One region of the Streptomyces sp. NBC_00289 genome, then DNA from elsewhere that is predicted to be linked to it. Evidence: riboswitches for the same ligand, from Rfam matches in the RefSeq annotation. Region 1 holds a riboswitch; each other region holds the start of a gene.
What was found. A riboswitch is a leader RNA that binds a small molecule or an ion and turns the genes downstream of it on or off. The one in region 1 is predicted to bind cyclic di-AMP.

Region 1 (3,267 bases):
GCGTAAAGGTGACACGCCCTCAAGTCTGTGATGTTCACGTGATCTACGCGGCATTAACTTGTGACAAGTGATCGTGTGCCTATACGTTCACGGATCAGCGCGATGCCCCAGCTTCATGTGTCGCGCGGCCACTGTTGTCCTGCGAAAGGTCTCCGCATGCTCTCCGGGAACGGTCGACACCGTCGCCCCCGTCAGGCTCCGGCTCTCCTCGTGGCGGCCGGAGTGACCGGCTCCGCCATCGCGATCCCGCTCCTCGGTGCCACCGGGGCGAGCGCGGCCACCGGTACCACCTGGGACCATGTCGCGGAATGCGAGAGCGGCGGCTCCTGGAGCGAGAACGCCGGCAACGGCTACTACGGCGGCCTCCAGGTCTCCCAGGACAACTGGGAGAAGTACGGCGGCCTCGAGTACGCCTCCAGCGCGGACGAGGCCAGCCGTTCCCAGCAGATAGCCGTGGCCGAGAAGATGCTCGACGACCAGGGCATCACCGCCTGGCCGACGTGTGGTCTGCTCGCCGGACTCAGCAAGGACTCGGATTCGGCCGACATCGACACGGGTCTGGGCACCGGCTCGCCGGACTCGTCCGACTCATCGGGGTCCTCTGGCCTGTCCGACTCGTCGGAATCCTCCTCGTCCTCCTCGTCGCCCTCGGCGTCGCCCACTCCGTCCGGAACGTCGGCGAGCGCCGACGCCGGCAAGGACAAGAAGGACAAGTCGGCCAAGTCCGATACGGCCTCCGGCTCCAACGGCGACAAGAGTGCCGATTCCGGTACGGAAAAGGACGGTTCGGACAGTTCCGTCAGCTCGTCTCCTCGTGTGTCCAAGCAGGATGAAGCGGACAACCTCAAGCAGAGTGTGGGCACTTCGAGCCTGGTCGACACGGGAGCCCTCGGTTCCGGACGGCATCGTGGTGGCAGCGCCACGGAGGACGCCGCGAGTGGCACCACCTCCTCGGCCGGCCGCCATGTCGCCGGCGAGGGTGACGCCTCGCCCGTCGACTCGTACACCGTCCGCCTCGGGGACACGCTCGCGTCCATCGCCGACTCCCTTGGCCTCGACGGCGGGTGGCGCGCGCTCTACGACGCGAACAAGGACGCGATCGGCATCGACCCCAGCAGCATCGCCCCCGGTCAGACCCTGCGAGTCGGTGTCTAACCGGGCCAAAAGCAACGGGAGTTCGCGCCGCACTTGTGGGTGAATGTCCGCTTTGGTGAAAGTGTGGGATGACTCTCAGAAGCCCTGATCGTCTTTGAAATTCGCCGGATCGCATGTCTACGGTCGTGACCGCTCGGCAACACGAGCCCCGGCTGCCGCAACGCCGAATCCTGCCAGCGGCCGTACGGGAACAGTCGTCGCGTAAAGCGCCGTAGGCAGGAGCGGGGGACCCAAGGTAAGTGCCGCGCCGGGTAGTTGACCGGAGCGGCTTGGGGTTAAGCCACGCCTCCCAGGGAGGTGTGGCCGGGCAACTCAACCGGCCCGAACCCGACAGCTCACCTCGCAGGCGTCGGTGAGGGGATCAACCATGCTGTTTACCGGCAAGGGCAAGCACCGCCGCCCGTCCAAGGCCACCCGCGTCGCCACGCTCGCCGGCGTCACCGGTGTCGCCATCGCCGCCCCGCTCATGGCGGCCGGCAACGCCTCCGCCGCCACCGCCTCCGAGTGGGACACCGTCGCCGCGTGCGAGTCCGGCGGCAACTGGTCCATCAACACCGGCAACGGCTACTACGGCGGCCTGCAGTTCTCCGCCTCCACCTGGGCCGCGTACGGCGGCACGCAGTACGCCTCCACCGCCAACCAGGCCTCCAAGGCGCAGCAGATAGCCGTCGCCGAGAAGGTCCTCGCCTCCCAGGGCAAGGGTGCCTGGCCGGTCTGCGGCAAGGGCCTGTCGAGCGCCGCCTACAGCGGTGGCAGCAGCTCCGGCTCCTCGTCGAGCGGCTCGAGCAGCTCCGGCAGCTCCAGCAGCTCCTCGAACAGCACCCGCTCGACCAGCGAGCAGCAGGCCTCCCGGTCCGCGGAGCGCCCGGCCGCGAAGAAGACGGTCAGCACCCCGACCGGCAAGAAGGTCAAGAAGGGTGACGGCGAGTACAAGGTCGTCAAGGGCGACACCCTCAGCTCGATCGCCGAGAAGCACAAGGTCAAGGGCGGCTGGCAGAAGCTGTTCCAGCTGAACAAGGACATCGTCGACGACGCCGACTTCATCTACCCGGGCCAGCAGCTTCACCTGAAGTGACATCCGGCCCGTAGCCGAACCACAGCGCCCTCACATCCGTGTCCTTCACGATGAAGGCCTCGTGAGGGTCACCCCCCGTCCCCACGGGCTCCCCGCTCCGGTGCGTCTTCCCCCGTACGCACCGGGGCGGGGCTTTGTGCTGTCCGGAGCTGTTTTTCGCACTCCGGACGGGCCCCCTCTTTGTTCCGTTCGGAAACAATTTACTCTCGGTTCTGTCCACGACGTGGCCGACGGGCCGGCCGATGGGCCGGAGCCGGTTAGGCTCGTCCCGCAGAGCCCGTGCGGCGCTGCACCAGCCGGGCCACGGTCCGGCCGTACCCGCGTCACACTGAAGAAGGAGATGCTCGTGCCGTCCATCGACGTCGTCGTAGCCCGGGAAATCCTGGACTCCCGAGGCAACCCCACGGTCGAGGTCGAGGTCGGCCTCGACGACGGCAGCACGGGTCGTGCCGCCGTCCCGTCCGGCGCCTCCACCGGTGCCTTCGAGGCCATCGAGCTCCGCGACGGTGACCCCAACCGCTACCAGGGCAAGGGTGTCGAGAAGGCCGTCCTCGCCGTCATCGAGCAGATCGGCCCGGAGCTCGTCGGCTACGACGCCACCGAGCAGCGCCTGATCGACCAGGCCATGTTCGACCTGGACGCCACCGACAACAAGGGCTCCCTCGGCGCCAACGCCATCCTCGGCGTGTCCCTCGCCGTCGCCCACGCCGCCTCCGAGGCCAGCGACCTGCCGCTGTTCCGCTACCTGGGCGGCCCGAACGCGCACCTGCTGCCCGTTCCGATGATGAACATCCTGAACGGCGGCTCGCACGCCGACTCCAACGTGGACATCCAGGAGTTCATGATCGCCCCGATCGGCGCGGAGTCCTTCTCCGAGGCCCTGCGCTGGGGCGCCGAGGTCTACCACACCCTCAAGAAGGTGCTGAAGACCAAGGGCCTGTCCACCGGCCTGGGCGACGAGGGCGGCTTCGCCCCGAACCTGGAGTCCAACCGCGCCGCGCTCGACCTCATCCTCGAGGCCATCAAGCAGGCCGGTT
Region 2 (3,267 bases), 2.6 Mb from region 1:
GTCCGCGCATGCGGCCGTGCGGCCACGGGTCCGCGGGCGGCCCTGCGCTCAGGGTCTCAGGCGAGCCGCACGGCTCCGCGGATCGCCGACTCCCCGGCGAAGTAGACCGACTCCTCGCGGATGTACGTGCCAGGTCCCGGCGCGTGGATCATCATGCCGTTGCCGGTGTAGAGGCCGAGGTGGCTCAGGTCGTCGTGGAAGAAGATCAGGTCTCCGGGCCGGACGTCGCCGAGGGGTATCACCGTGCCGGCGCTCGCCTGATCGGGTGCGTTGCGGGGGAGGGCGACGCCGGCCGCCCGCCAGGCGGCCTGGGTCAGGCTGCCGCAGTCGTACGACTCCGGCCCGGTCGCCCCCCACACGCACGGCCTGCCGATCTGGGCGCGGGCGAACTCCATTGCCCGCACGGCCTTTCCGCCGTTCCCCTGGTCCTGAAGGACGACCGGGGCGACGGCTGCCGCCGGAAGGCCCGTGTCGAGGACCGAAGGGGTGCTCGCGATCACGTCCGGGCCGGGCACCGGCTGCTGCTGCCACGCCACCTCTTCGACCGTAGGGCGAGTCGGTTCCGTGATCGCGACAGCGGGGACGGCGGGCAGGTCGGGGAAGGTGAGCCAGGATTCCTGGACCGGCGGAGCCTCGATCGCCGCGACGGGTGTGCGCTGCTGGACGGTGTACCGGGCCATCAGCTCGCGGGCCGCGGCGAGCTTGCGCCGGTTCTGCTCCTTGGAGGACCGCAGGGAGGACCGCTGGGCCTCGGCGGTCGGCGCGGGCTGCGCCGGGACGGCCTCCTGCCGGGGCCCCGGCAGGGCCGGCAGCGCGGGCGTCGGTCCGGCGGTCAACTCGGGCAGGGCGGCGGGAGCGGGTCCCGCGGTCAGCTCCAGTACGGGCCGTGCGGCCGGCCCGGCGGGCAGCTCGGGCACGGCTGCGGGAGGCGGCCCGGCGGTGAGCTCCGGTGCGGCGGAGCGCCGTTCGGCCGGGCGGGCCGTGGGCGCGGCCTCGGGTGTCCTGTCGCGCGGCAGCACCGCGGGGACGGTCGGGCCCACTCGGGTGCGGGCCGCGTCGAACCACTGCCTGGTGACGTTGTCGGCGGAGGCGTCCGTGCGCCTGGGCTCGGCGCGGCGGCGGGTCCCCGTCGTCATGGCGCGGGTCGCGTTGTAGTTGCCGGTGGAGGTTTCCGCCTGGTCGTAGAGCGTGTTGACCCGCTGCTGGACCTCGTCGCGGCTCGGTGTGTCCTCCCCCGAGAGGGGTACGGCGTCGGCGGTCTGGGTGAACAGGGCCACTGAGGTGAGCGCGGCTGTCGCGAGGGCGGAGCCGCGCGGGCCGGGGAGGCTGAGACCTCTGGGGCGCGATGTTCGTTCCGGCGCCATGAGAGACGTACTCCTTCCGTACTCCGCCTACCGGGTTAGCTGACGGGTTCGGGCGGCAGTTCCGGAAGGTGTGCCCTACGGCCGTTGCCCCGTGAGGCGTCTGGCCGATTCACCCCAAGTCTTCGGTTGGGTCCCCGGCTCCGGCTGCCGTGCGGCGCACCGAACTCGGCGGAGGCCGTACGACCCGGCGGGGTCCGCCGGAGCGAGTCGAACGGTCTGACGTCAACTTAACCAACATGTGAGCCTTGTGTGAAGGTTGAAGTGCGGTATGTCCGATACGTAATTGTGACCTTCGTCGTAACCGGGTCGCCGACGCTCAGTTCGCGTCCCGTCGGCCTCGCCATGCCGCGTAGTGGTCCAGCACGGTCTGCTCGATCGGGCGGTAGGAAACACCCAGTTCGTGCACGCTCCTGCTGTTGTCCACCCGGAACCGGATGCCGAGGTGCTTGCGGATGTAGTCCTGGCTCAGCCCGAACGCCGGGCCGAGCACGCGCACCGGCCAGTGGGGGAGCGCGGTGCGCGGCAGGCGGAGGTCGCGGGGGTGGCGGGCCCGGATGATGCGGGACATCTCGTGAAAGGACGTCATGGTTTCCGCGGCGACGATGTAGCGGCCCTTCGCGTCCGGCCGCTCCGCCGCCGCGATGTGCGCCTCGGCCACCTCGCGCACGTCCGCCGTCGTGAAGCTGAAGTCCGGTGCTCCGTAGAAGAAGTAACCCTTGAACAGCTCGTCCAGCAGGAACAGGCTGCCGGACTCCGAGGCGGGGGTCAGGGAAGGACCCAGGATCAGACCGGGGTTGACGGAGACCATGCGCCAGCGGTCCTGGGCCGCCTCCGCGTCCCACGCCGCGCGCTCCGCGAGCGTCTTCGCGTAGTGGTAAGGGTTGTTCTCCACCGTGCTGGTGGTGTTGAAGTAACGCTCCGTCAGCAGCTGGTCGTCCATGTCCATGACGTCGGCGTAGTCACCGAAGATCGCGCCGACGGTGGAGGTGAGGACCAGCCGTTCGACCGTCGGCGCCCGCTCCACGCTCGCCAGCACGTTGCGCGTGCCCAGCAGCGCCGGGTCCACCATGTCCCTGCGGCCGTCCTTGATCTTCTCCGGCATGAGGAACGGCGACGCCACGTGGAACACCACCCGGCTGCCGCGCACCGCCTCGTCGAAGGAACCCTCCCGCAGCAGGTCCGCCTCGAACAGCTCGAGCCGGCCGGGGAACGCCTCGCGCATGGCCCGCAGTGGCCGCACCTTCGCCGAGTCGGCGCCGCCGCGCACGGTGGTGCGGACCCGGTAGCCCCGCTCCAGCAGCCGCCGTACCAGATGACTGCCGACGAAACCGCTGCCACCGGTCACCACCACGGTCTTCTCGCCGTCCACGCCCACGCTGTCACTCCCCGGGTCCGGTCAAGGGCCGCCGGGCTCCCGGCGATCCGCGTCCTGAGGGAAGCGTCGGGCATGTCCGGGCGGAAAGGGAACAGCTGGGGGCAGGCACGCTCACGGCCGTGCCGTGCCTCGCGCCGGGAGAGTTGGCGGGAGCGGGGTGTCACCTCGCACGCCCTGGGACTCCCACGGCTCCGGACGCGCCCCGGTCAGTCCGGGAACCGGACGGTCAGGAAGCGTCCTGCTCGTCGTTCTTCTGCTTGATGCGCGCCGCTTCCTTGCGCACCTCCGCCTGGGTGGCGCGCTCCTTCTCCAGCCACTCGGGCCGGTCCTGCTTCAGCGCCTCGATCTGCTCGGTGGTGAGCGCCTCGGTGACGCCGCCGCGGGCGAGGCCCGCGATGGAGACGCCGAGCTTCGCCGCGACCACCGGGCGGGGGTGCGGTCCGGTGCGCCGCAGTTCCTGGAGCCACTCCGGCGGGTTGGCCTGCAGCTCGCCGAGTTCGGTGCGTGAGACGACGCCCGACTGGAAAT
Region 3 (3,267 bases), 2.9 Mb from region 1:
AGGCACCGACAAGCTCTCCGCCGAGGAGTTCGCCGCCGAGCTGGAGCGCAGCGGCGCCACCCTCGACGCGCACGCCGACCACCCCGGCGTCCGCCTGAGCCTCGAAGTACCGGTCTCCCGTCTGCCCAAGGCGCTGGACCTGCTCGCCGACGCCCTCAGGGCACCCGCGTTCGCGGACAGCGAGGTCGAACGCCTCGTCCGCAACCGGCTCGACGAGATCCCGCACGAGCTGGCCAACCCGTCCCGCCGCGCCGCCAAGGAGCTCTCCAAGGAGCTGTTCCCGGCGACCTTGCGCATGTCGCGCCCGCGCCAGGGCTCCGAGGAGACGGTCACCGCGATCGACTCCGCGGCCGTACGCGCCTTCTACGAGAAGCACGTCCGGCCGGCCACCGCGACCGCCGTGGTCGTCGGTGACCTCACCGGCGTCGACCTCGACGCACTGCTCGGCGAGACCCTCGGCGTCTGGACCGGCTCCACGGCCGAGCCGCGGCCCGTGCCGCCCGTGACCGCCGACGACACCGGCCGGGTCGTCATCGTGGACCGCCCCGGTGCCGTCCAGACGCAGCTGCTCATCGGCCGCGTCGGCCCCGACCGGCACGACCGCGTGTGGCCCGCGCGGGTGCTCGGCACGTACTGCCTCGGTGGCACCCTCACCTCCCGCCTGGACCGCGTCCTGCGCGAGGAGAAGGGCTACACCTACGGCGTGCGGGCGTTCGGGCAGGTCCTGCGGTCCACGCCGGACGGCACGGGCGCCGCGATGCTCGCCATCAGCGGCTCCGTGGACACCCCGAACACGGGTCCCGCCCTGGCGGACCTGTGGGCGGTGCTCCGTACCCTGGCCGAGGGCGGGCTCACGGACGCGGAGCGCGATGTCGCCGTGCAGAACCTGGTCGGTGTGGCGCCGCTGAAGTACGAGACCGCGGCGGCCGTGGCGGGCACGCTGGCCGACCAGGTCGAGCAGCACCTGCCCGACGACTACCAGGCGACGCTGTATCAGCAGCTCGCCGCGACCGGCACCGTGGAGGCCACCGCGGCGGTCGTGAGCGCCTTCCCGGTGGACCGTCTGGTCATCGTCCTCGTCGGTGACGCGGCTCAGATCAAGGAGCCCGTGGAAGCCCTCGGCATCGGCGAAGTCACCGTGGTCTCCGCCGAGTAGGGCACCGGGCGGCCGGACGCGCCTGTGAGGCCCTGGTGACTGAGGAGTCATCAGGGCCTCCGTATGTCCGAATTGAGGGAGAGGTTGCCTGTCTGCCCTGTGGCGTGCGCTACAAAAAGCCTGATCCGTTTGAGGATTGAAAGCGGCCCCGTTTAGCGTCATGCCGGCTGTCCGTCAGGCACCGCGCCGCATCCGCGGCACCGGGCAGTCATCGCCGAGTCCCCGTACGGCGCGAGCCAGGGGAGCCGGGGACCCACATCGAGAGTCCCTGGGGTGAATCGGACGCCCGCGCGCCAGCGAGGGGGTCCGTAGGAGACCTTCCTGCTCCGAACCCGTCAGCTAACCCGGTAGGCGAGAAGGAAGGAAAGGAACAGCCACCACATGGCGTTCACCCGCGCCACCGGGAAGCACCGCCGTCCCAGCCGAGTGCACCGCACCACCGTCCGCGCGGCGGGCGTCGCCGCGCTCGCCACCACCGGTGTCGTCGGCACCCTCGCCGCTCCGGCGCTCGCCGCGGAGCCCTCCGTCGAGCAGACCGGCCTCACCCCGGTCATCACCATCGGCGACACGCTCGCCGCCAAGATCGACGCTCAGGCAGTGGCCCAGGAGCAGGCCGCCGAGGACACCGCGCGCAGGGAGGCCGCCGAGGCGGCCGCGCGCAGGGAGGCCGCCGCCGCGGCGGAGAAGGCCCGCGAGGCCAAGGCGCGTGCCGCTCGCGAAGCCGAGCGCAAGCGTCTCAACACCTTCGTGCTCCCCGTCACCGGCTCCTACGTCTCCACCGGCTACCAGGCCAGCAGCGGACTGTGGTCCTCCGGCAGCCACACCGGCATCGACTTCCACGCCGCGAGCGGCACGTCCGTGCACGCGGTCGGTTCCGGCACGGTCGTCGAGGCCGGCTGGGGCGGCTCCTACGGCAACAACATCGTGATCAAGATGCACGACGGGACGTACACCCAGTACGGCCACCTGTCGTCCATCGGCGTCTCGGTGGGCCAGACGGTCACTCCCGGCCAGCAGATCGGCCTCTCCGGCTCGACCGGCAACGTCACCGGCCCGCACCTGCACTTCGAGGCCCGTACGACCGCCGAGTACGGCTCGGACATCGATCCGCTCGCCTACCTGCGCTCGCACGGCGTGAGCGTCTGACACGCGCCGCCGCGCAGGTCGGACCGCCGTCCGCCGAGCATTCCGGCCCCGCCCGCCGTGAAGGTCTGACGGCAGGCCGCACTTCCCGAAGCCCCGGCTCTCCAGCCGGGGTTTTCGGCGTTTCAGACCCCCCACTGTCCAAAAAATATCCATGGATTCCGGTCCGCCGTCGGAAATTCCCGCTCATTGCAATAGAGTCACTGAACACACGTCAATCGTCGACGTTTCACGGGGATTAAGGCGGAGGTCGGTCATGCGTATTCCGGCGCACTCGGTGTGCACGGCGATCCGGGACGACATCGTCGCGGGTGTCTACGAGCGCGGCAGCCGCCTCACCGAGGAACTGCTCGCCCGTCGCTACGGCGTCTCCCGCGTCCCCGTCCGCGAAGCCCTGCGCACGCTGGAGGCCGAGGGCTTCGTGGTGACCCGGCGGCACGCGGGCGCGTGCGTCGCGGAGCCCACCGAGCAGGAGGGCGCCGACCTCCTCGAGATGCGCATGCTCCTGGAGCCGCTCGGCGCCTCACGCGCCGCCCAGCGGCGTACCGAGGCCCACCTCAAGGTGCTGCGCGGCCTGGTGCGGCTGGGCCAGGAGCGGGCCAGGCGGGGCAACAGCGAGGACCTGCGCTCCCTGGGCGGCTGGTTCCACGAGACGCTCGCCCAGGCCTCCGGCAGCCCGGCGATGACTTCGATGCTGACCCAGTTGCGCCACAAGATCGCCTGGATGTTCCTGGTGGACGCGCCCGCCGACCCGGTGGACTCCTGGGCGGAGCACGGCGCGATCGTGGACGCCGTGGCGCGCGGTGACAGTGAGCGCGCGCGGGCGGTCACGGCGCTGCACACGGAGCGGGCGACGGCCGCGCACCGGTTGCGTTTCGGAGGGGGCGCTGACCGCCCGGACCGTGTGAGGAACTCGCAACCTCCCGTAAACATGTCGGGCCTGCGGCATTAACACAGGCGCCGTATAC

Region 2: another riboswitch for cyclic di-AMP. It lies ahead of OG985_RS39105 (NlpC/P60 family protein); the one in region 1 lies ahead of OG985_RS27240 (transglycosylase family protein).
Region 3: another riboswitch for cyclic di-AMP. It lies ahead of OG985_RS14230 (M23 family metallopeptidase); the one in region 1 lies ahead of OG985_RS27240 (transglycosylase family protein).

Annotation. Positions count from the first base shown of each region.
Region 1 is NZ_CP108046.1:6,004,444-6,007,710, forward strand. Features, by position in the region: gene OG985_RS27235 (transglycosylase family protein) at 157-1,155, shown strand; cyclic di-AMP (ydaO/yuaA leader) riboswitch at 1,353-1,519, shown strand; gene OG985_RS27240 (transglycosylase family protein) at 1,523-2,230, shown strand; gene eno (phosphopyruvate hydratase) at 2,571-3,267, shown strand, end outside.
Region 2 is NZ_CP108046.1:8,641,065-8,644,331, forward strand. Features, by position in the region: gene OG985_RS39105 (NlpC/P60 family protein) at 57-1,364, opposite strand; cyclic di-AMP (ydaO/yuaA leader) riboswitch at 1,373-1,545, opposite strand; gene OG985_RS39110 (NAD-dependent epimerase/dehydratase family protein) at 1,681-2,739, opposite strand; gene OG985_RS39115 (DUF5997 family protein) at 2,966-3,267, opposite strand, start outside.
Region 3 is NZ_CP108046.1:3,100,515-3,103,781, reverse strand. Features, by position in the region: gene OG985_RS14235 (M16 family metallopeptidase) at 1-1,156, shown strand, start outside; cyclic di-AMP (ydaO/yuaA leader) riboswitch at 1,359-1,524, shown strand; gene OG985_RS14230 (M23 family metallopeptidase) at 1,538-2,302, shown strand; gene OG985_RS14225 (GntR family transcriptional regulator) at 2,556-3,251, shown strand.